DNA from 4 places in the Streptomyces sp. NPDC005808 genome. Region 4 is predicted to be linked to each of the others. Evidence: riboswitches for the same ligand, from Rfam matches in the RefSeq annotation. Region 4 holds a riboswitch; each other region holds the start of a gene.
The links. A riboswitch is a leader RNA that binds a small molecule or an ion and turns the genes downstream of it on or off. The one in region 4 is predicted to bind cobalamin.
Positions count from the first base shown of each region.

Region 1: it holds a riboswitch for cobalamin, as region 4 does, so the genes downstream of both, ACFYPC_RS17315 (cobalamin biosynthesis protein) here and ACFYPC_RS07835 (FecCD family ABC transporter permease) in region 4, are expected to answer to the same signal.
Region 2: it holds a riboswitch for cobalamin, as region 4 does, so the genes downstream of both, ACFYPC_RS02540 (ribonucleoside-diphosphate reductase subunit alpha) here and ACFYPC_RS07835 (FecCD family ABC transporter permease) in region 4, are expected to answer to the same signal.
Region 3: it holds a riboswitch for cobalamin, as region 4 does, so the genes downstream of both, ACFYPC_RS09300 (prenyltransferase/squalene oxidase repeat-containing protein) here and ACFYPC_RS07835 (FecCD family ABC transporter permease) in region 4, are expected to answer to the same signal.

Region 1 is NZ_JBIAIK010000007.1:60,619-66,073, forward strand. Features, by position in the region: gene ACFYPC_RS17295 (class II aldolase/adducin family protein) at 1-708, opposite strand, end outside; gene ACFYPC_RS17300 (lysozyme) at 905-1,648, shown strand; partial or broken gene ACFYPC_RS17305 (anion permease) at 1,837-2,991, shown strand; gene ACFYPC_RS17310 (hypothetical protein) at 3,116-3,337, shown strand; cobalamin riboswitch at 3,477-3,620, shown strand; gene ACFYPC_RS17315 (cobalamin biosynthesis protein) at 3,720-4,661, shown strand; gene ACFYPC_RS17320 (cobyric acid synthase) at 4,658-5,455, shown strand, end outside.
Region 2 is NZ_JBIAIK010000001.1:564,651-570,105, reverse strand. Features, by position in the region: gene ACFYPC_RS02560 (carbon starvation CstA family protein) at 1-1,166, shown strand, start outside; gene ACFYPC_RS02555 (YbdD/YjiX family protein) at 1,138-1,338, shown strand; gene ACFYPC_RS02550 (DUF3311 domain-containing protein) at 1,469-1,723, shown strand; gene mctP (monocarboxylate uptake permease MctP) at 1,720-3,330, shown strand; cobalamin riboswitch at 3,629-3,787, shown strand; gene ACFYPC_RS02540 (ribonucleoside-diphosphate reductase subunit alpha) at 3,922-5,455, shown strand, end outside.
Region 3 is NZ_JBIAIK010000003.1:476,690-482,144, reverse strand. Features, by position in the region: gene ACFYPC_RS09310 (PP2C family protein-serine/threonine phosphatase) at 345-1,424, shown strand; gene ACFYPC_RS09305 (phosphotransferase) at 1,504-2,193, opposite strand; cobalamin riboswitch at 2,255-2,410, shown strand; gene ACFYPC_RS09300 (prenyltransferase/squalene oxidase repeat-containing protein) at 2,632-3,921, shown strand; gene ACFYPC_RS09295 (SCO2322 family protein) at 3,918-4,550, shown strand; gene ACFYPC_RS09290 (CbiQ family ECF transporter T component) at 4,573-5,455, shown strand, end outside.
Region 4 is NZ_JBIAIK010000003.1:187,342-192,796, reverse strand. Features, by position in the region: gene katG (catalase/peroxidase HPI) at 1-646, opposite strand, end outside; gene ACFYPC_RS07840 (Fur family transcriptional regulator) at 1,040-1,450, shown strand; cobalamin riboswitch at 1,471-1,623, shown strand; gene ACFYPC_RS07835 (FecCD family ABC transporter permease) at 1,727-2,764, shown strand; gene ACFYPC_RS07830 (ABC transporter ATP-binding protein) at 2,768-3,535, shown strand; gene ACFYPC_RS07825 (ABC transporter substrate-binding protein) at 3,549-4,562, shown strand; gene ACFYPC_RS07820 (protein-tyrosine phosphatase family protein) at 4,575-5,009, opposite strand; gene ACFYPC_RS07815 (FadR/GntR family transcriptional regulator) at 5,015-5,455, opposite strand, start outside.

The sequences.
Region 1 (5,455 bases), on a different contig from region 4:
CAGCCGCTCCCCCGCCGCCTCCACCTGCTCCTCTGTCAACAGTGTGGGGGAGAGTCCGGGTACGGAGGACGCGGTCAGCCAGACCCGGCACATCCACTCCAACTGGGCAGTGCGGTCGTAGGCCTGGCCGAGAGACGAGCCGTAGGCGATCGTGCCGTGGTTCTGGAGGAGGCAGGCCGTGCGGTGGGTGAGGGCCTGGCGCATGTTCTCGGCCAACTCTGGTGTGCCGTAGGTCGCATAAGGGGCAACACGGACCGGACCGCCGAGATCGCCCGCCATGTAATGGATCAGGGGGAGTTCGGGGACGAGTGTCGAGACGGCCGTCGCGTGCGGCGCGTGGGTGTGGACGACGGCGCGTGCGTCGGTGGTGCGGTAGACGGCGAGATGCATGGGCAGTTCGCTCGTCGGGAGGAGCGAACCGCGCATCTGTCGCCCGTCGAGGTCGACACCCACGGCGTCGCCGGGCGTCAGCCTGTCGTAGGGCACTCCCGTCGGTGTGACCAGGACGGTGTCCCCGACGCGTACCGAGACGTTGCCCGACGTACCGACCACCAGCCCCTCGGCCACCGTGCGGCGGGCCGTGACGACGAGTTCGTCCCACGCGCGTTCCTCCGTGCCGCGCGCGTCCGGAGCGTGCCACTCCCGCGCCACCTGCGCACCCTCCCGTCCGCCTCGATCACCCCGTGCGTCCCGCCGCTGCTCAGCCATGCCGCGATCCTGCCAGGCGCCGAAGTCAACGCGGCGGCGGCGAGGGCACTTTAGGGCGGAATCCATGCGTCCGTAAGATCACATACAGGCACACATCATCCCTCTGTGTGCAATTGGCCGGAGATCGACGATCTTTCGATGATCTTCCAGTAGCCTCTGGGGGTTTTGTCACGCACGCCACCATTCCGGGGGAAATATGGCCCGTGATAACAGGCTGTCCCGCCATCGCGCCCGCGTCGTCGCGGCCACCATCACAGCGCTCACCGTCGGAGGGACCGCTCTCGCCGAGATCCCGGCCGCCGCGGCCGGCCAGCCCAAGGGGCACGACGTCTCCTCGCACCAGAAGAACGTCAACTGGCAGAGCGCCAAGGCGAAAGGCGCACAGTTCGTCTACGTCAAGGCGACCGAGTCCGACACCTATCGCAATCCGTACTTCAGCCAGCAGTACAACGGGGCACGAGACATGGGCATCATCCACGGCGCCTACCACTTCGCCCTGCCGAACAAGTCGTCCGGCACCGCCCAGGCCGCGCACTTCGTGCGCAACGGCGGCGCCTGGCAGGCGGACGGCTGGACGCTGCCGCCCGCGCTCGACATCGAGTACAACCCGTACGGCAAGGACAAGTGCTACGGCCTGACCAGAGCCAGGATGGTGAGCTGGATCAAGGCATTCAGCGACGAGGTCAAGCGGCAGACCGGACGCCGTCCGGTGATCTACACGACCACACACTGGTGGAACACCTGCACCGGCAGCAGCCGCGCCTTCGGCGCGAACCACTCCCTGTGGCTCGCGCGCTACGACTCGGCGACCGCGGGCACCCTGCCGGCCGGCTGGTCCTTCTGGACCTTCTGGCAGTACGACAACAGCGGCAGCCTGCCGGGTGACCAGAATCTCTTCAACGGATCCACGACCCAGCTCAAGAAGCTCGCGAAGGGCTGACCGAACCCACGGAACCCGGCATTCCGCCTGTGTTCGAGACATCAGGCCGGATCCGCAGCCGTCCCTCCGGCGCATCCGGAGGGGCGGCTCACCATAGGGACACTCACACGCCTATCCACGTTCATCTTCCGTTCATTCAGGTTACCTACGGTCCTCCTGCCACTGATCTCAAAGAGAAGCCTGGGTAAATGGAACACATCACGCTCCTCCTCGGAATCGTGATCGTCACCGCTCTCGTGTTCGATTTCACGAACGGTTTCCACGACACCGCCAATGCGATGGCTACGACCATTTCGACCGGTGCGCTCAGACCCAAGACGGCGGTGGCCATGTCCGCCGTGCTGAATCTCGTCGGGGCGTTCCTCTCCGTGGAGGTCGCCAAAACGATCTCCGGCGGCATCATCAACGAAGAGGGCATCCGCACCGAAGTGATCTTCGCGGCGCTCGTCGGCGCCATTCTCTGGAATCTGCTGACCTGGCTTCTGGGGCTGCCCTCCAGCTCTTCCCACGCTCTCTTCGGCGGCCTCATCGGCGCCGCGGTCATGTCGGCCGGCTGGTCGTCGGTCAATGGCTCGACCGTCGTCACCAAGGTGCTGCTCCCCGCGATCGCCGCGCCCGTGGTGGCCGGGCTCGCCGCCATGCTGGCCACCCGGCTGACCTACCGGATCGGCAACCGCGCCGACGAGAAGGCGACCGCCAAGGGCTACCGCGCCGGCCAGATCGCCTCGGCAGGCCTGGTCTCGCTGGCCCACGGCACGAACGACGCGCAGAAGACGATGGGCATCATCACCCTCGCGCTGGTCACCGGCGGTGTGATCGCGCCCGACTCGAACCCGCCGACCTGGGTCATCGTCTCGGCCGGTATGGCCATCGCGCTCGGCACCTACCTGGGCGGCTGGCGCATCATCCGCACCATGGGCAGGGGCCTCACCGACCTCGCGCCGCCGCAGGGCTTCGCCGCCCAGACCAGTGCGGCCACGGTCATCCTGGCCTCCTCCCACCTGGGCTTCTCGCTCTCCACCACACAGTCCTGCTCCGGCGCCGTGATGGGCTCGGGCCTCGGCCGCAAGGGCGGTGTCGTCCGCTGGTCGACCGCGAGCCGCATGTTCATCGCCTGGGGCCTCACGCTCCCGGCGGCGGGCCTGGTCGGCGCGGGCGCCGAGTTCCTCACCCAGCAGGGCACCTGGGGCATCGTCCTGACGGGTGCGCTCCTGGTGGCCGGGTCCGCTGTCATCTGGAACCTGTCACGCCGTCGGCCGGTGACCATCGACAACGTCAACGAGATCGCCGCCGAGCCCTCGGGCGGGGGGGGGGGGGGGGGGGGGGCGCGCCCCCCCCCCCCCCCCCCCCCCCCCCCCCCCCGCGGGCGGCCCGCTCGCCGGCGGCCTGGCAAGCGATCTGAAGGCCACCATCCCGTCCCCGGACGCGGAGCCCACCGCTCCGGCCACGGTGTAAGGAACGAACAGCATGCACATCGACTGGGCAGCCCTCGGCTCCGTCTTCGGAGTCAGTCTCGTGACCACCGTGGCCCTCGTGGGCCTCTTCACCCTGGGCATCGTCGGCCTCTCCAGGCGCGAGTCGGCCTCAGCTCAGGGCGGCTCCGCCGCTCTCGCGGTCACCGGCGCGTACGCCTGCTTCGCCGCCTGCGCGGCGGCGGTGGCGTACGGGATCTATCTGATCGTGGCCTGAGGAGCATTTCAGGACCGCACTGATACCGCACAAGCGAGGCATCACCTCGGGTAGGGCGCGGGACGTGTCAACGTCCCGCGCCCTACCCGTATGTGGGCCTTCGCACACTCTCCCCCCGCAGGTCAACAGCAAGTTGACGGGTCTTCCAACGCCATGGTGGACTGCCGGAGCCAAGTACGACGGCACGAGAGGAAGCCGGTGCAAATCCGGCGCGGTCCCGCCACTGTCACCGGGGAATGAAGCCCCCGGAAGCCAGGAACTCTCACCGTCGGTCTCTTCGAACCAGGGCGTGGACACCCTGAGTGAGGACATATCGCCATGCGCGGCTGCCCAAGTGCCCTGCGAACGACAGTTGTGCCTGACCTGACGGTCGGCTGAACCGGTGCGTGCCGATCGCGTCTTCGCGTACGGCGCCGCCGCCGGCCTCCTCGGTGACCTGCTGCTCGGCGATCCCCGCCGCGGACATCCGGTCGCCGCGTTCGGGCGGGCCGCGGGAGCCGTGGAGCGGGTGCTGTGGCGGGACCACCGCGGGTGGGGCGCGCTGCACACGGCCGTGTGCGTGGGCGGTGCCACCGGGCTCGCGGCGCTCGCGAGTCATTGCGTACGTGGATCCCGTACCGCCTCCATCGCGCTGACCGCCGCCGCCACTTGGGCCGTCGTCGGGGGAACCTCCCTCGGCCGGGAGGCCCGGGCGATCGGGAGCGCGCTCGAAGCCGGTGATGTCGAAGTGGCCCGGGAGCGGCTGCCGCATCTGTGCGGGCGGGATCCGCAGGCGCTCGACGCGGACGGGATCGCGCGGGCCGTCGTCGAGTCCGTCGCCGAGAACACCTCCGATGCCGTGGTGGGCGCTCTTGTGTGGGGGGCTGTGGGCGGTGTGCCCGGTCTGGTCGGGTTCCGCGCCGTGAACACGCTCGACGCGATGGTCGGGCACAGGTCCCCCAGGTACCGGCGCTACGGCTGGGCGTCCGCGCGGCTCGACGATGTCGCGGGCTGGCCGGGGGCGCGGCTGACCGCCGCCCTCGCCACCGCTGCCGGGGACGATCCGCGGGGCGCCCTGCGGGCCTGGCGGGTGGACGCCTGCAAGCATCCGAGCCCGAACGCCGGGCCCGTGGAGGCCTCTTTCGCGGGGGCGCTCGGTGTACGGCTCGGCGGGACCCTCGCGTACGGCGGGAGAGTCGAGCACCGGCCCGTACTCAACGGCGGGGGGCGTGCCGTGGTGGTCGGTGACATCGAGCGGGCCGTACGGCTCTCTCGGCGCGTGAGCTGGCTCGCGCTCGGTGCGTGCGTCGCCGGGCGGCTCCTCACGAAGGGGCGTGCCTGGTGAGCGGCGGGCTGCTGGTCGCCGGGACCACCTCCGACGCGGGCAAGAGCGTCGTGACCGCCGGGATCTGCCGGTGGCTGGTGCGGCAGGGCGTCAAGGTCGCGCCGTTCAAGGCGCAGAACATGTCGCTGAACTCGTTCGTGACGCGGGAGGGCGCCGAGATCGGGCGGGCCCAGGCGATGCAGGCGCAGGCCGCCCGTGTGGAGCCGACCGCGCTCATGAACCCCGTGCTCCTCAAGCCGGGCAGCGACCGGAGCAGTCAGGTCGTGCTCATGGGGAAGCCCGTGGGCGAGATGAGCGCTCGCGGCTACCACGGTGGACGGCAGGAAGCACTCCTGGGGACCGTACTGGAGTGCCTCGCCGAGTTGCGGGGCACGTATGACGCGGTGATCTGCGAGGGGGCGGGGAGTCCCGCCGAGATCAATCTGCGGCGGACGGACATCGTGAACATGGGGATCGCGCGGAATGCGCGACTGCCCGTGCTTGTCGTGGGCGACATCGATCGTGGGGGTGTCTTCGCGTCCTTCTTCGGGACCGTCGCGCTGCTGTCGCGCGAGGACCAGGAACTCGTCGCCGGGTTTCTGGTGAACAAGTTCCGCGGGGATGTCTCCCTGTTGGAACCGGGGCTCGACATGCTCCACGGGCTCACCGGGCGGCCCAGTTACGGCGTGCTGCCCTTCCGGCACGGCCTCGGGATCGACGAGGAGGACGGAATGGCGGTCTCGCTGAGGGGCGCCGTCCGGGAGTCCGCGGTCGCCGCGCCCGTCGGCGAGGACATCCTGCGGGTCGCCGTCTGC
Region 2 (5,455 bases), on a different contig from region 4:
GCTCGCTCTTCCCGTTCGTCTTCATCACCATCGCCTGCGGCGCGCTGTCCGGCTTCCACTCGCTCATCTCCAGCGGCACCACACCGAAGATGATCCAGAAGGAGACGCAGATCCGGATGATCGGGTACGGCTCCATGCTCATGGAGTCGTCGGTCGCCGTGATGGCGCTGGTCGCCGCGAGCATCATCGACCCGGGCCTGTACTTCGCGATGAACGCGCCGGCCGGAGTCATCGGCACCACCGTCGAATCGGCGTCGCAGGCGGTGGCGAACCTCGGCTACACCATCTCGCCCGCGGACCTGGCGAAGGCCGCACAGCAGGTCGAGGAGTCCACCCTCCTCTCCCGCACCGGCGGCGCGCCCACCCTCGCCCTCGGCGTCTCGGAGATCTTCTCCCAGGTAACCGGCGGGAGCCTGCGGGCCTTCTGGTACCACTTCGCGATCATGTTCGAGGCACTGTTCATCCTGACCGCCCTCGACGCGGGCACGCGTGTGGGCCGGTTCATGCTCCAGGACATGCTGGGCAACGTCTACCGGCCCTTCAGGAACGTAAGCTGGAAGCCCGGCCTCGTCATCACCAGCGGCATCGTGTGCGCCCTGTGGGGCTACTTCCTCTGGGTCGGCGTCCACGAGCCGCTGGGCGGCATCAACCAGCTGTTCCCGATCTTCGGCATCTCCAACCAGCTGCTCGCCGCGGTGGCCCTGGCCGTCTGCACGACACTCCTGGTGAAGTCCGGACGCCTCAAGTGGGCCTGGGTGACCGGGGTTCCGCTGATCTGGGACGCGGTCGTCACCCTCACCGCGAGCTGGCAGAAGGTCTTCTCCAGCGACCCGCGCGTGGGCTTCTTCAAGCAGCGTTCGGTGTACCAGGACGGCATCGACGCGGGCAAGGTCCTGCCACCCGCGAAGAACATGGACGACATGCACACGGTCGTCACCAACTCCACGGTGGACGGCGTCCTCGCGGCGGCCCTGGCCGTCCTGGTCATCGTCGTGATCGCGGACGCGGCCCGGGTCTGCATCCGTCACATACGCCGCCCCGCGCTCTCCACCCTGACCGAGGCACCGTACGTGAAGTCGAAGATCATCGCCCCGGCCGGGCTGATCCCGACCAAACAGGAGAAGGCGGAGGAGCTGGATGCGGTCGGTGCTGCACAAGGCGATTAGCGGAGTCCGTTGGTACGTACGGGAATTGACGGACGAATCAGCATACGACCGCCATATCGAGCACATCCGAGAAGGTCACCCCTCCGCGGCCGTCCCCACCCGGCGCGAGTTCGAGCGGATGCGAACGGCCCGCCGGGACAAGGACCCCCGGCAGGGGTTCCGCTGCTGCTGAGGACCCATATACAGCTATCCGGACGTCATTCGCAGACTGACATATGGACAGGGGTTCCGTTTACCTGACCTCGTCGCCTAGATTGCCTGCGCGTTACACCAGGTGATCAGTGAGGGGACGGAGCCGCCATATGTCAGATGCGCCTGAAGTGAAGCCACCAGTGGTGACACCGGTCCGGGTGGTGATCGCCCTCTGCCTGCTCGCGCCGTTCGTCGCGATGCTGTGGGTCGGCTCGTACGCCACGACCGACCCGACCTTCATCGGAATCCCGTTCTTCTACTGGTACCAAATGCTCTGGGTGTTCATCTCGGCCGCCCTCACGATGACCGCGTACAAGCTGTGGCAGCGCGACCAGCGCGCCCGCAAGGGGGGTGCCGGATCATGAACGACGGCGTGAACGGCGTCGCACTCGCCGTCTTCATCTTCTTCTTCCTGGCCGTCACGGTCATGGGCTTCCTGGCCGCACGCTGGCGCAGGGCGGCCGACGGGCAGAGCCTCGACGAATGGGGCCTGGGCGGCCGGTCGTTCGGCACCTGGGTCACCTGGTTCCTGCTGGGCGGCGACCTCTACACGGCGTACACCTTCGTGGCCGTACCGGCCGCGATCTACGCGGCGGGCGCGGCCGGCTTCTTCGCAGTGCCGTACACGATCCTCGTCTACCCGCTGATCTTCACGTTCCTGCCCCGCCTCTGGTCGGTCTCGCACAAGCACGGCTACGTGACGACCTCGGACTTCGTACGAGGCCGCTTCGGCTCGAAGGGCCTGTCCCTCGCCGTAGCAATCACGGGCATTCTCGCCACGATGCCGTACATCGCACTCCAACTGGTCGGCATCCAGGCGGTCCTGGACGTCATGGGCGTAGGAGGCGGCGAGAACACCAACTGGTTCGTCAAGGACCTGCCCCTTCTGATCGCCTTCGGCGTACTGGCCGCGTACACCTACTCCTCGGGCCTCCGCGCCCCCGCCATGATCGCGTTCGTGAAGGACACCCTGATCTACATCGTGATCGCGGTGGCCATCATCTACATCCCGATCAAGCTGGGCGGTTTCGACGAGATCTTCAAGGCGGCGAACGACAAGTACACCGCAGCGGGCGCGGGCGGGACCGTCCCGGCCGAAGCGGGCCAGTGGACGTACGCCACCCTCGCCCTCGGCTCGGCACTGGCCCTGTTCATGTACCCGCACTCGATCACGGCGACGCTCTCCTCCCGCAGCCGCGAGGTGATCCGCCGCAACACCACGATCCTCCCCTTGTACTCCCTCATGCTGGGCCTGCTGGCCCTGCTCGGTTTCATGGCGATCGCGGCCGGAGTGCAGGTGGACAATGCCCAACTCGCCATCCCCCAGCTCTTCGAGAACATGTTCCCGGACTGGTTCGCGGGCGTGGCCTTCGCGGCGATCGGCATCGGCGCCCTGGTCCCCGCCGCCATCATGTCGATCGCGGCGGCGAACCTCTTCACCCGCAACATCTACAAGGACTTCATCAAGCCGGACGCCACTCCCGCCCAGGAGACCAAGGTCTCCAAGCTGGTCTCCCTCCTCGTGAAGGTCGGCGCCCTCGCCTTCGTCCTCACCATGGACAAGACGGTCGCCATCAACTTCCAGCTGCTGGGCGGCATCTGGATCCTGCAGACCTTCCCGGCCCTGGTCGGCGGCCTCTTCACCCGCTGGTTCCACCGCTGGGCCCTTCTGGCGGGCTGGGCCGTCGGCATGCTCTACGGCACCCTCGCGGCGTACGGCGTGGCCTCGCCCACCCAGAAGCACTTCGGCGGCAGCTCCAAGGAGATCCCCGGCATCGGCGAGATCGGCTACATCGGCCTGACGGCGTTCGTCCTGAACGTCCTGGTGACCGTGGTCCTCACCTTCGCCCTCCGCGCCTTCAACGCCCCCGACGGCATCGACGAGACGAGCCCCGAGGACTACACGGCAGACGCCGGCGACAAGGGCGTACAGGTGGAACTCCCGCCGGCCACGGCGGGATCAACGCACTGACCACCGGGTGGGGGCTGGGGGGATTCTTTTCGCCCCCTCCGCCCCTACCCGTCCCTTGTTCCTGGGGGCTACGCCCCCAGACCCCCGCATCGCGCCGAACGCGCTCGTCCTCAAACGCCGGACGGGCTAGTTGGTGCCCACCGGCAGAAGGGGACGTGCCGGAACGTCCGCCCGCAGCGGCTGGCGCGTCAACGCCGCTCCCCTCTTGGGCAACCGATTCCGCGCCTGACCGAGGACGGATGCTCCGGTACGGCCCCGACCCACGACGGCCCGAAGCCGACACGACACACAACATGTGGGGGTACCACAGCGCCCCGGCACAAGATGTATGCTCATGCTCGCTGTCGCCGCAGGGGAATCCGGTGCGAATCCGGAACTGTCCCGCAACGGTGTACTTATGCGCGTTCGTTCGCGTGCGAGTCCAGTCCGAGGACCTGCCGACAGTGCGCCCCGGCCGGCCGGCCCGGGTGACATGACGTCCGGGCCTCGCGGAATGGGCCGGTGGACGCGGCGCATCGCTGCCCAAGAGCGTGCGCTCGTGTGCCCCGCCACCCTCCCCAAGGCCCCGTGCCCAGCGAGGGAGAGCCCCACGTGACCATCGCGCCAGTCGACCCGGCCTCAGCGATTACGCAGCAGGCCCCGGTGGAGACGGACGGCCCCGGTGCCGCACTGCTGCGGACCCTGACGGACCTCACCGCCGACCTCCCCGACGCCGACCCCGGCCGAGTCGCCGCCGCCGCACTGCGCGGCCGGTCCGCACGAGGGGCCTCCGAAATCACCGCGGAGCTGCGCGAGCTGGCCACCGAGGCCGCGGCGGGCCTGATCTCCGAGGACCCCGTCTACTCGAAGCTGGCCGCCCGGCTGCTGACGATCAGCATCGCGGCGGAAGCCGCCTCGCAGGGCGTGCGGACCTTCTCAGACTCGGTCACCGTCGGCCACCGCGAGGGCCTCGTCGCGGACCGCACCGCGGACTTCGTACGCCTGCACACCGCGCGCCTGAACGCACTCATCGACACCGAAGCCGACGACCGCTTCGGCTACTTCGGCCTGCGCACGCTGCACAGCCGCTACCTCCTCCGCCACCCCATCACCCGCAGGGTCATCGAGACGCCCCAGCACTTCATGCTCCGCGTGGCGTCCGGTCTGGCGGAAGACGACACAACGCGCGCCCTCACCGAAGTCGAGGCGCTCTACCGGCTCATGAGCCGCCTCGACTACCTCCCCTCCTCCCCCACCCTCTTCAACTCCGGTACGCGCCACCCCCAGATGTCGTCCTGCTACCTCCTCGACTCCCCGCTGGACGAGCTGGACTCCATCTACGACCGCTACCACCAGGTCGCGCGCCTCTCGAAGCACGCGGGCGGCATCGGCCTGTCGTACTCCCGTATCCGCGCCCGCGGTTCACTGATCCGCGGCACGAACGGGCACTCCAACGGCATCGTCCCGTTCCTGAAGACCCTCGACGCCTCGGTCGCCGCGGTGAACCAGGGCGGCCGGCGCAAGGGCGCGGCCGCGGTCTACCTGGAGACCTGGCACTCCGACATCGAGGAGTTCCTGGAGCTGCGCGACAACACCGGTGAGGAAGCCCGCCGTACGCACAACCTGAACCTCGCGCACTGGATCCCGGACGAGTTCATGCGCCGCGTGAACGAGGACGCCCTCTGGTCGCTCTTCTCCCCGTCCGACGTGCCCGAACTGGTCGACCTGTGGGGCGACGAGTTCGACGCGGCGTACCGCGAGGCGGAAGCCCAGGGCCTCGCAAGGAAAACGATTCCCGCCCGCGACCTCTACGGCCGCATGATGCGCACCCTCGCGCAGACCGGCAACGGCTGGATGACCTTCAAGGACGCCGCCAACCGCACCGCCAACCAGACGGCGGAGCCGGGCCACACCGTCCACTCCTCGAACCTGTGCACCGAGATCCTTGAGGTCACGGACGACGGGGAGACGGCGGTCTGCAACCTGGGCTCGGTGAACCTCGGCGCGTTCGTCGACACGACGGCCGGCGACATCGACTGGGAGCGTCTCGACGAGACCGTCCGCACCGCGGTCACCTTCCTCGACCGGGTCGTCGACATCAACTTCTACCCGACCGAGCAGGCGGGCCGCTCCAACGCCAGGTGGC
Region 3 (5,455 bases), 290 kb from region 4:
GACCCGATCACACCCACCCGTTACCGATGTCCGACAACTCGGACAGAAACACGACGGAACTCCATCACTTCCGGAGACCTTTCGACAAGATGCGATCAACTCCCCGTTGGTGGCGGTGGGAAGGCCGATATTCGGTGATTGTCGGGTGAGTGATGGACGGACGAGAGGGAGCTGGGGAACGGATGGCCGCCACAGGCGGAGGCGGTGGGGGCATCGAGAGGCGGCCCGGGGGCGCCGAGAGGCTGACGCGACGGCCGCCGGCCCAGCACATCGAGAGACCCGCGCGATTGTTGACGCCCCCGCCCGGCGTCGGAAAACGCCCTCGGCGACCAAGGCCGGCGCCGGTGCCGGTGCCGGTGCCGGTGCCGCTCAGGGCGGAGTGGCGGACCCGCCGTCAGCTGCTCACCCCGCTGGCCGCCTGTCTGCTGATCGCCCTGCCGGACCTGCTCGTCTCCCGGGTACCGCCGCTCACCACGCTGTTGCTGATCGGACCGCTGCTGGCGTGCGTCAGGCTCGGGGTGCGGCACACCGTGGTGGTCTGCTGCTGGTCGGCTGCGCTGGGCCTGGCGATGGGCATCGGCGACGGCGCGGTGCCGGGCTTCGAGTTCGGCCTGCGGTGGACCGGGCTGCTGCTCGGCTGCGCGCTCACCGTGTACGCGGCCCGGCAGCGCGAGCGCCTCGCCATGACACTGGCCGAGGCCCGCGAGGTGGCCCGGATCACCCAGGAGGCGATTCTGCGGCCCATCTCCCGCACTCTGGACGGCACTCAGGTCTGTACCCGCTACCACAGCGCCGCCCGCGAATCGACCGTCGGCGGCGATCTGTACGACGTCGCGGTGACGCCGTACGGGCTGCGTGTCCTCATCGGTGACGTACGCGGCCACGGCCTCGACGCCGTCCGGCTGACCGCCGACACGATCGCGGCCTTCCGTGAACTCGCCTACACCGCACCCACCTTGACCGTTCTGGCCGGTGCCCTCGACACGCGGCTCGCCCCGGAGCTGGCCCCCGAGGACTTCGTCACCGCCGTGTTCGCCGAGTTCGCGCCCGGCGAGGTGCGGATCGTCAACTGCGGCCATCCGCCGCCCCTGCGCGCCGGCCACCGGGTCGAGTTCCTCGAACCCGTCGTCCCCACACCGCCGTTGGGGCTGCGCCCGGAACCGCGCCAGTACCGCGTACGCCTCCAGCCCGGCGACCGCCTGCTGCTCTACACCGACGGCCTGACCGAGGCCCGCGACACGGAAGGCAACCCTTTCCCCCTTCTCGGCGAAGCGGCACTGGCCCTGCGCGACCCCCTCCCCGACGAGGCCCTCAACACCCTCTACACCCGCCTGACCGCCCACACCGGCACCGCCCCCACCGACGACCTGGCTCTGGTCCTGTTGCAGCCCACCGCAGCGACGATCCCGGCATGCGCGCTCTGAGGTTCAAGGTGAGCGCCAAGGCGCGCTCTGAGGTTCAAGGGTGAGCGTCAAGGCGCGCTCTGAGGCTCAAGGATGAGCGTCAAGGACGAGCGGATCCCGAAGAGGGCGGCAGCAGCGTACGGACCAGTTCCTCGGCCTCGCCCAGGATCTGGACCTCGGTCTCACTCATCGTCGGATTGACCGCCCGTCGCTGCCTCGCCTCCCGGAGGCCGGCCTCGGTCACGCCGGGTGGGCCGTCGCCGAGCATCGCGGCCAGCGTCTCGCGGGCCACCTGAGCGTGCGCTCCGCCGGCGACGGCGGCCTGGGCGAGGATCACGGCGGACATACCCCAGTCGAGTCCGGGCAGGCCCTCCTCGGCGTTGGCCCAGTCGATGACCTTGGGGCCTTCGGAGGTGAGCATCACGTTGTCGGGGTGCAGGTCCAGGTGCAGGACGCGGATGGCGGGGTCGGCGGAGAGTCTGGCGGGCACGGCGTGCAGGGCGCGGAGCAGCCGGGCGAGCGTGACACCGGCCTCCTGGGGGCCGAACTCCCCCGCGACGAACGCCTCCAGCATGGTCGGCCCGGACAGCCGCTCCATCACCAGGTCGCTGCGGGTCGCCAACCGCACGGCCGGCGCCGGAAAGCCGTGGCCTCGTACGTGTGCCATCACCGAGGCTTCGGCGGTGGCGTCTCCCCGTCCCCCGCGGATCCGGCGCAGTACCCACGCCTCGTCCAACTCGTAGACGTCCGCCGAACGCCCCGAGCCGAGCAGTCTCCCCGTTGTCCTCATGGGCCGAACCTACCGGGGGCTCACAGGCGGCCCTCAGCGGCCGGCCAATGGGCCGGTAGAGTGAACCAGTCGTCATCACGCCCGTACGGGGGGAAGCCGGTGCAAATCCGGCGCTGACCCGCAACCGTGAGCCACTTGAACAGCCTGAACTGCTTGAACTGCTTGAACTGCTTGAACAGGTGGTGAGCCGGATTGCCCCGTCCGGAGCGTGACCGGCTCGCGCCATCGGCGGTCCGCCGGTGGCCGGCACCGTCGAGGCATACGGGGCCGGAGCCGCCCGGATACCAGTGTGCCCGGTGCTGCCCGGCTCCCCCACAGGGGAGAGTCATGATCGTTCGCCGCAGCGCAGCCGTTCACGCAGCGGTACAAGGAGCGGTTCACGGAGCGGTTCAGGCAGCGGTACACGCAGCGGTTCACGTCACGAGGCCGGCCGCGCTGTTGGCCGCGATCGCCGTGGCCGGTACCGCCTTCGCGCCGACCGCCGCCGCCGCCGCTGCCGCTACCGCCGCCGCTTCAGACGCTTCCCCCTCTCCTTCCCCCGCACTTCCCTCGGGTCTGTACGGCTCCGCCGACCCCACCTACGACGGCGTCTGGCGCCAGTCGCTCGCGCTGCTCGCCCAGCACACGGTGGGCGTGACGCCCGCGGCCAAGGCCGTCGACTGGCTGGCGGGGCAGCAGTGCGCGGACGGGTCCTTCGCTCCGTACCGCGCCGACGCCACCGCGAAGTGCGACGCCAAGACGATGGTCGACACCAACAGCACCGCGGCCGCCGTGCAGGCCCTCGCGGCCCTCGGCCGGCACGACTCCGCGGCGGGCAAGGCCGTCGCATGGCTGAAGTCCGTACAGAACAAGGACGGCGGGTGGGGATACGTGGCAGGCGGGGCGAGCGACGCGAACTCCACGTCCGTGGTGGCCGGGGCGCTGGCCGCGACGGGCGAGAAGCCCGCGGACGTGACCTCCCAGGGTGGGAAGTCTCCGTACGACGCCCTTGCGGAGCTGGCGATCCCCTGCGACGCGGACGGCGGCGGCGCCTTCGCCTACCAGCCGGACAAGAAGGGGAAGCTCGTGGCGAACGCGGACGCCACCGCGGCGGCCGTGACCGGAGCGCTCGGCAGGGGCTTCGCCGGCGCCGAGGTGCAGCCGACGAGCGACGGCGTCTCCTGCGAGGCCGCCGACGACGCCGACGGCGCCGACCCCGAGCGTGCCGCGCAGAACGGCGCCGCATACCTCGTGGAGTCCCTCGCCAAGGACAAGTACCTCAAGTCGGCGCTGCCCGGAGCCGAGGACCAGCCCGACTACGGCAACACCGCGGACGCGGCCGTGGCGCTGGCCACCGCCGGCCACCGCGACGACGCGGCGGACACGGTGCGCTGGTTGGAGGCGCACGCCGCACAGTGGGCCGGGCAGAGCGGACCGGCCGCGTACGCGCAGCTGATCCTCGCCGCGCACGCGAACGCGTTCGACCCGCGCGACTTCGGCGGCCGGGACCTCGTCAAGGAGCTGGGCGCGACGGGCCCGCCGGCGCAGGCGGCGGCGTCCGACTCCGGTGCCGCCAAGCCGCAGTCGCAGTCGCAGTCGCAGTCGCAGTCGCAGTCGCAGTCGCAGTCGCAGTCGCAGGATGGTGACGACGGCGGCCTCGGCGTCTGGTGGATCGTCGGCGTCGGTCTCGTCGCCGGTATCGGTATCGGCTTCCTGATCAGCGGCCGCAACAAGAGGCAGAGGCTGTGAGCCGACGTCGTACGACTCCCCTGGTCCTGGCCGGGCTCCTGCTCGTCCTGGGGCTCGGTTCGGCGGGGCAGGCCCACGCGGTCGGCTACCGCTACTGGTCCTTCTGGGACCTGACCGGCGGCCAGTGGACGTACGCGACACAGGGCCCGTCGACCGCCCGCCCGTCCGACGGCGACGTCCAGGGTTTCCGCTTCGCGGTGAGCGAGGACTCCCAGCACGCGACGAAGCCCCGCGGCGCCACCGGCTTCGCGTCCATCTGCGCCAGGACACCCGCCCAGCAGGGCAAGAAGCGCGTGGCCCTCGTCATCGACTTCGGTACGTCCACGGACGCGCCGTCCGGCGAGACCCCACCGTCCCCGCGCACGGCCTGCGCCCGCGTCCCCTCCGACGCGACCTCCGCCGAAGCCCTGGCCTCGGTCGCCGAACCCCTCCGCTACGACACCAACGCCCTCCTCTGCGCCATAGCGGCCTACCCCCGGACGGGCTGCGGCGAGCCGGTCTCCACCGCCTCCCGCCCCCAGCCCGATGCAATCGGCTCCGGCCCGTCAGTAGGCCTGCTCGCCGGAGCAGCAGCCGTCGCCGCCCTGGCCGGCGCGGCGATCTGGCAAGCACGACGCCGCAGGAGCTGACGTGAGGAGGGGTGAGACTGCTGTGGGCGATCGTCCCGCGCGGCGGAACCGGCGGGCGCGGCCACCAGCACCGGGTGCCGGCCCACGCGAGGCCCGCTCCAGGCGCCGTACCCCCACGCCGGAGGCCACCCGCACCAACGCCACCCACCCCGCCGCCTGGTGGATCTGGGCCCTGGGCCTGGGAACAGCCGCCTCCCGCACCACGAACCCGCTCCTCCTCACCCTCCTCGTCGGCGTAGCCGGATACGTCGTGGCGGCACGGCGGAGCGATGCCCCCTGGGCCCGCTCGTACGGCGCGTTCCTCAAGCTCGGCATCGCCGTCCTCGGCATCCGCCTCGCGTTCGCCGTCGTCCTCGGCTCCCCCATCCCCGGCACGCATGTCGTCGTCACGCTCCCCGAACTCCCCCTCCCTCACTGGGCCCAGGGCATCCGCATCGGCGGCCGGGTCACCGCCGAGGGCCTGGTCTTCGCGCTGTACGACGGCCTGAAACTGGCCACGCTCCTCATCTGTGTAGGCGCGGCGAACGCCCTGGCGAACCCGGCACGTCTGCTGAAGTCGCTGCCGGGCGCCCTGTACGAGGCGGGCGTGGCCGTCGTCGTCGCGCTGACCTTCGCGCCGAACCTGATCGCGGACGCCCAGCGGCTGCGCGCCGCCCGCCGCCTGCGGGGCCGCGCGGACCGGGGCCTGCGCGGTCTGCTGCACGTCGGACTCCCTGTCCTGGAGGGCGCGTTGGAGCGCTCGGTCGCGCTGGCCGCGGCGATGGACGCGCGCGGGTACGGCCGTACCGCCGAGGTACCGCCCGCCGTCCGCCGCACCACGGCCGCACTCACGCTGGGCGGCCTGCTCGGCGTCTGCGCGGGAACGTACGGACTGCTGACCGCGGAAGGCGGCACCTACGGTCTGC
Region 4 (5,455 bases):
GGTCGCCGGTGTAGCGCTGGTCGTCGAGCCAGGTGGTCTCGGGACCCCAGTAGACGTCCTCGTCGGGCTCCCAGACGTCCGCGCGGCCGCCGGCGAAGCCGAAGGTCTCGAAGCCCATCGACTCCAGGGCGACGTTGCCGGTGAGGATCATGAGGTCGGCCCAGGAGATGCTCTGGCCGTACTTCTTCTTGACCGGCCACAGCAGCCGGCGGGCCTTGTCGAGGTTGCCGTTGTCCGGCCAGCTGTTGAGGGGGGCGAAGCGCTGCTGGCCGGCGCCGGCGCCGCCGCGGCCGTCGCTGATGCGGTAGGTGCCCGCGCTGTGCCAGGCCATCCGGATCATGAACGGGCCGTAGTGCCCGAAGTCGGCCGGCCACCACTCCTGCGAGTCCGTCAGCACCTCGGCGATGTCCGCCTTCACGGCGGCGAGGTCGAGGGTCTTGAACGCGGCGGCGTAGTCGAAGTCCTCGCCGAGGGGGTTGGAGACGGCGGGGTTCTTGGCAAGGATCTTCAGGTTGAGCCGCTCCGGCCACCACTGGCGGTTTCCGCCGCCCTGGGTCGGGTGCGGGGCTCGGTCGTGCGCGACCGGGCAGCCACCGCCGCCCTCCGTTTTCGCGTCGGTGACAATTGCGTCGTGGTTCTCAGTCATGGGAATCCTTCCGGACCTGCCGGGTCACGGGATCAAGGAGCTGCGGGCGGTGGAACGGTCGGGCGGGGGGTACGAAGACTGGGGTGGGCGGCGGCGGAGTCGGGGTGACCGGCCTCGCCGACCTGCGGAGGGCCTCACATACGGCCGGGAGGGAGATATGGCTCGCGCGACCGCGCATCCCGGAGGGGATGGATCGCCTCGAAGCCGAGGTGGTCCCGTCACGTCTCTGTCTCATGCCGTACTGGAGTCTTCCTGTCCCTTGGCTATCGCCGGAACCGATCCTACGATGGACCGAGTCCAAGTCAAGAAGCGGGCCAAGCCCATATCCAACCGGAACCCGGACCTCGACCGGTAAACTCCGGGCATCCACTGAACCTGAATAGGTGAACCGATATGAGTGACCTGCTGGAGCGACTGCGAGGACGTGGCTGGCGGATGACCTCCCAGCGACGTGTGGTCGCGGAGGTCCTCGACGGCGAGCACGTACACCTCACGGCCGACGAGGTGCACGCCCGCGCGGCACAGCGGCTGCCGGAGATCTCCCGCGCGACGGTCTACAACGCCCTGGGCGAGCTGGTCTCCCTCGGCGAGGTCCTGGAGGTCTCCACCGACGGCCGCGCCAAGCGATACGACCCGAACGCCCACCATCCCCACCAGCACCTGGTGTGTTCCAACTGCGGCACCATCCGCGACGTCCACCCGGCCGGCAACCCGCTGGCCGACCTCCCGGCGGAGGAGCGGTTCGGCTTCACGGTCTCCGAGGTCGAGGTCACCTACCGCGGCCTGTGCCCGTCCTGCGCCTAGGACTGTCCGGCACCGGCACCGGCCCTTGGCTCTTCGCCCGTTTGTTACGCTCATGACGCGTCCCGTGGGGGAAGTCCGGTGAGAGTCCGGCGCTGACCCGCAACGGTAAGCGTGACCGGCCGCCTGAGCCCGTCGCGTGAGCCCGATTACCCGCGGGGTGGCATGTGACCCGATGACGCTCGCCGCGGACTGCGAGAGGGGACCGCACGGTTCGGCTGTGCTGCCCATCCCCTGCTTGTGTTCACGAGGCGGCCCGAGGCTTAGGACCCGCCGCCCGTGCGCCGAACACCCGTCGTGCCGCTGGTCGTCGGGCTGGCGCTGTTGCTGTGTCTGTCACTGCTCTGCGGGGTCGGACTGGGCGCTTCGGGGATCGGGTGGGGGCAGGTACTGCGGTTTCTGTGGGCCGGGGTGACCGGGGGCGATATCCAGCCCGGTGACGTCGCCCCGTACACCATCGTCTGGGAGATCCGGCTGCCTCGTGCGGTGCTCTCCGCCGTCGTCGGCGCCGGGCTCGCGGCCGTCGGCGTCGCCGTACAGGCCATGGTGCGCAATGCGCTCGCGGATCCGTTCGTGCTCGGGATCTCCTCCGGCGCGGCCGTGGGTGCCAACGCCGTCATCCTGCTCGGGCTGTTCGCCGGGCTCGGGGTGTGGGCGCTGTCCGTCGCCGCCTTCGGCTCGGCACTGGCCGCCATGGCGCTCGTCTACGCGGTGGCCAGGTCGCCGCTCGGGCTCACACCGCTGCGCCTGGTGCTGACCGGGACGGCACTCGCGTACGGCTTCGAGGCCCTCACCACCGTCATGGTCTTCGGCGCCGCCCGCGGTGAGGCCGCCCGGTCGGCGATGATGTGGCTCCTTGGCAGCCTCGGCGGCGCGACCTGGGAGAAGGTGCCGCTCGCGGCCGCGGTGGCGCTCGCGGGGTGGGCCTGGCTGCTGCGGCGGGCCGAGTCGCTCAACGCCCTCGCCATGGGCGACGAGACCGCCGCCGCGCTCGGCGTGCCGCCCGGACGGTTGCGCCGGGAGCTGTTCCTCGTCACGGCCGCTGTGACCGGGTGCGTGGTCGCCGTGAGCGGAGCCATCGGCTTCGTCGGGCTGATGGTGCCGCATGTCGTACGGATGCTCGTCGGCGCCGATCACCGCCGGGTGCTGGTGGTGGCGCCGCTCGCCGGAGCCGTGCTGCTGGTGTGGGCCGATGTGCTGTCCCGGCTGCTGCTCGCCCCGTCCGAGCTGCCGGTCGGCGTGATCACCGCCGTGGTCGGGGTGCCCGCCTTCCTGCTGCTGATGCGGCGCGGCGGCTACGCGTTCGGAGGGCGCTGACCGATGCGGCTCGATGTGGAGGGTGTGTCGGTCGACGCCGGTGCGGTCCGGCTCGTGGACGACATTCGACTGAGCGTGGGCAGTGGGGACTTCGTCGGGCTCGTCGGGCCCAACGGGAGCGGCAAGTCGACGCTGTTGCGGTGCGTGTACCGGGCCTTGCGGCCGGCGGGCGGGGTGGTGCGGCTCGACGGGGACGACGTGCACACGATGGACGCGCGGGCCGCCGCCCGGCTGCTCGCCGCGCTGCCGCAGGAGTCGTCGGCCGAGTTCGACTTCACCGTCGCCGAGGTGGTCGGGATGGGGCGGCTGCCGCATCAGGGGCGCACCGCCAAGGAGGACCGGGCGATCCGCGCCGACGCCATGGCCCGTACCGGAGTCGCGCATCTCGCCGAACGCGGCTTCCTCGCGCTCTCGGGTGGCGAGAAGCAGCGCGTCCTGATCGCGCGGGCGCTCACCCAGCAGCCGCGCGTGCTGGTGCTCGACGAACCGACCAACCACCTTGACATCGCGCACCAGTTGGACGTGCTGTCGCTGGTCCGGGCCAGTGGCCTGACCGTGCTGGCCGCCCTGCACGACCTCAATCTCGCCGCCGCCCACTGCGATCTGCTGTACGTGATCGACGGGGGGCGTGTCGTCGCGTCGGGCCCGCCGCACGACGTGCTCCAACCGGCGTTGCTGGCCGAGGTGTTCGGGGTCCGCGCCCATCCGGTGCGACATCCGGAGACCGGTGCCGTGCAGTTGCTCTTCGACCTTCTCCCCTCGGCCCGATAAAGGAACTCCCCGTATGCGCAAGCCCGTTGCAGCCGTCGCCGTGTGTCTCGTCACCCTCGTCACCGGATGCGGCGCCCAGGTCAAGACGTCGGAGTCGAAACCGGCGTCGTCGACCGTCACCCTCACCAACTGCGGCCAGAAGGTGACGTACGAGAAGGTCCCCGAACGTGTCGTCACGAACGACGTCGGCATCACCGAGATCATGTTCGCGCTGGGCCTGGAGGACCGCATGGCCGGGTTCGCCATGCCGGACGACAAGGGCGATCTGACCGGCGTGCCCTGGAAGGACGGCTACGACGAGGTGAAGTGGCTGTCCAAGCAGCAGCTCACCCAGGAGAACGTCCTCGACGCCCGCGCCGATCTGGTCTTCGCCGGCTGGAACTACGGCTTCCGCGAGGACAGCGGCGTCACCCCGGATGCCCTGAAGAAGCTCGGCGTCCCCTCGTACATCCTCACCGAGTCCTGCCGCAACGGCCGTACCGAGTCCTCGCGCGGCATCATGCCGCCGCTGGACGCCCTGTACGCCGACCTCACCAACCTCGGGAAGCTCTTCGGCGTCGAGCAGCGGGCGGCCACACTGGTCGCGGACTTCAAGAAGCAGGTCGCCGCCGTGCAGGCCGAGGCACCGACGGGCGCGGACCGGCCGAAGGTCTTCCTCTACGACAGCGGCCAGGACCAGCCCTTCACCTCCGGGCGGTACGCCGCCCCCGAGGAGATCATCAGTAGGGCGGGCGGCGTGAACATCACGCACGACCTCGACGACTCCTGGACGACGGTGGGCTGGGAGACCGTCGTCGAGCGGGACCCTGACGTCATCGTGATCTGCGACTACGGGGACGTCAGCGCCGAGGAGAAGCGGAAGTTCCTGCTGTCGTACGCGCCGTTGCGGAACGTCTCCGCCGTCAAGAACAAGCGGATCTTCGTCCTCGACTACGTCGACCTCGTCGAGAGCCCGCGCAACCCGTCGGCGATCGCCCGCCTGGGCGCGTACGTGCGGACGGTGGCGGGGACCGGCGCCGCCTCATAGCCCGCGTGGCTTTCAGGCGGCGAAGCGCCGTACGTACCTCCGCTGCCACGGCGTCTCCACCGCGTGCCGGTCGTAGTGGCGGCGTACGAAGTCCACGGCCTCCTCGGGCGGCACCCCGTCCAGGACGGCCAGGCAGGCCAGGGCGGTGCCCGTGCGGCCCCGGCCGCCACCGCAGGCGAGCTCGACGCGATCGGCGAGGGTTCGGCTCCAGGCCTCGGTGAGGAGTTCGACGGCGCGGGCCCGGTCGGCGGGCAGCCGGAAGTCCGGCCAGCGCAACCAGTGGGTCTCCCAGGGGACTTCGGGGGGCTGCTTGCCGAGGAGGTACACGGCGTACGTCGGTGCAGGGCCGTCGGCGGGCAGCGGGCGGCTCAGGGCGCGGCCTCGGACCAGGCGGCCGGAGGGGAGGCGCAGGACGCCTGCGCCGTTGGGGTCCCAGGGCTCCGTCACGAGAATCAACTTACTCCGCGTGACTCCTGCGCCGCCCGCGCTTCGACGCCCCGGAAGTGGACCGCCATGGCCCGCTGCGCGCCCTCGACGTCGTGGGCGCGCAGTGCGGTGACGATGTCGCGGTGGCGGCGGACGGTGACCTCGGGGGCCGGGTCGTCGGTCCAGCCGCGGATGCCGGAGACGCGGCGGAAGACGGTCCAGAAGGCGCCGAGAAGCTGGGGGACGAGGGCGTTGCCGAGTGAGGCGTACAGCAACTCGTGGAATTCGCGGTCGAGTTCGGCGAAGGGGCCGCCCTCCGGGCCGACGGCCTCCATCCGGGTCACGGTCACCATCCGACTCTCGGACTTCATCGGGGTCACGCTCTCCGTCCGGCCCGCGGAGTCATTGCCGCCCGCGGTCTCCACCCCACCCGCGGACTCCATCCGGGTCACGATGGATTCGAGCCG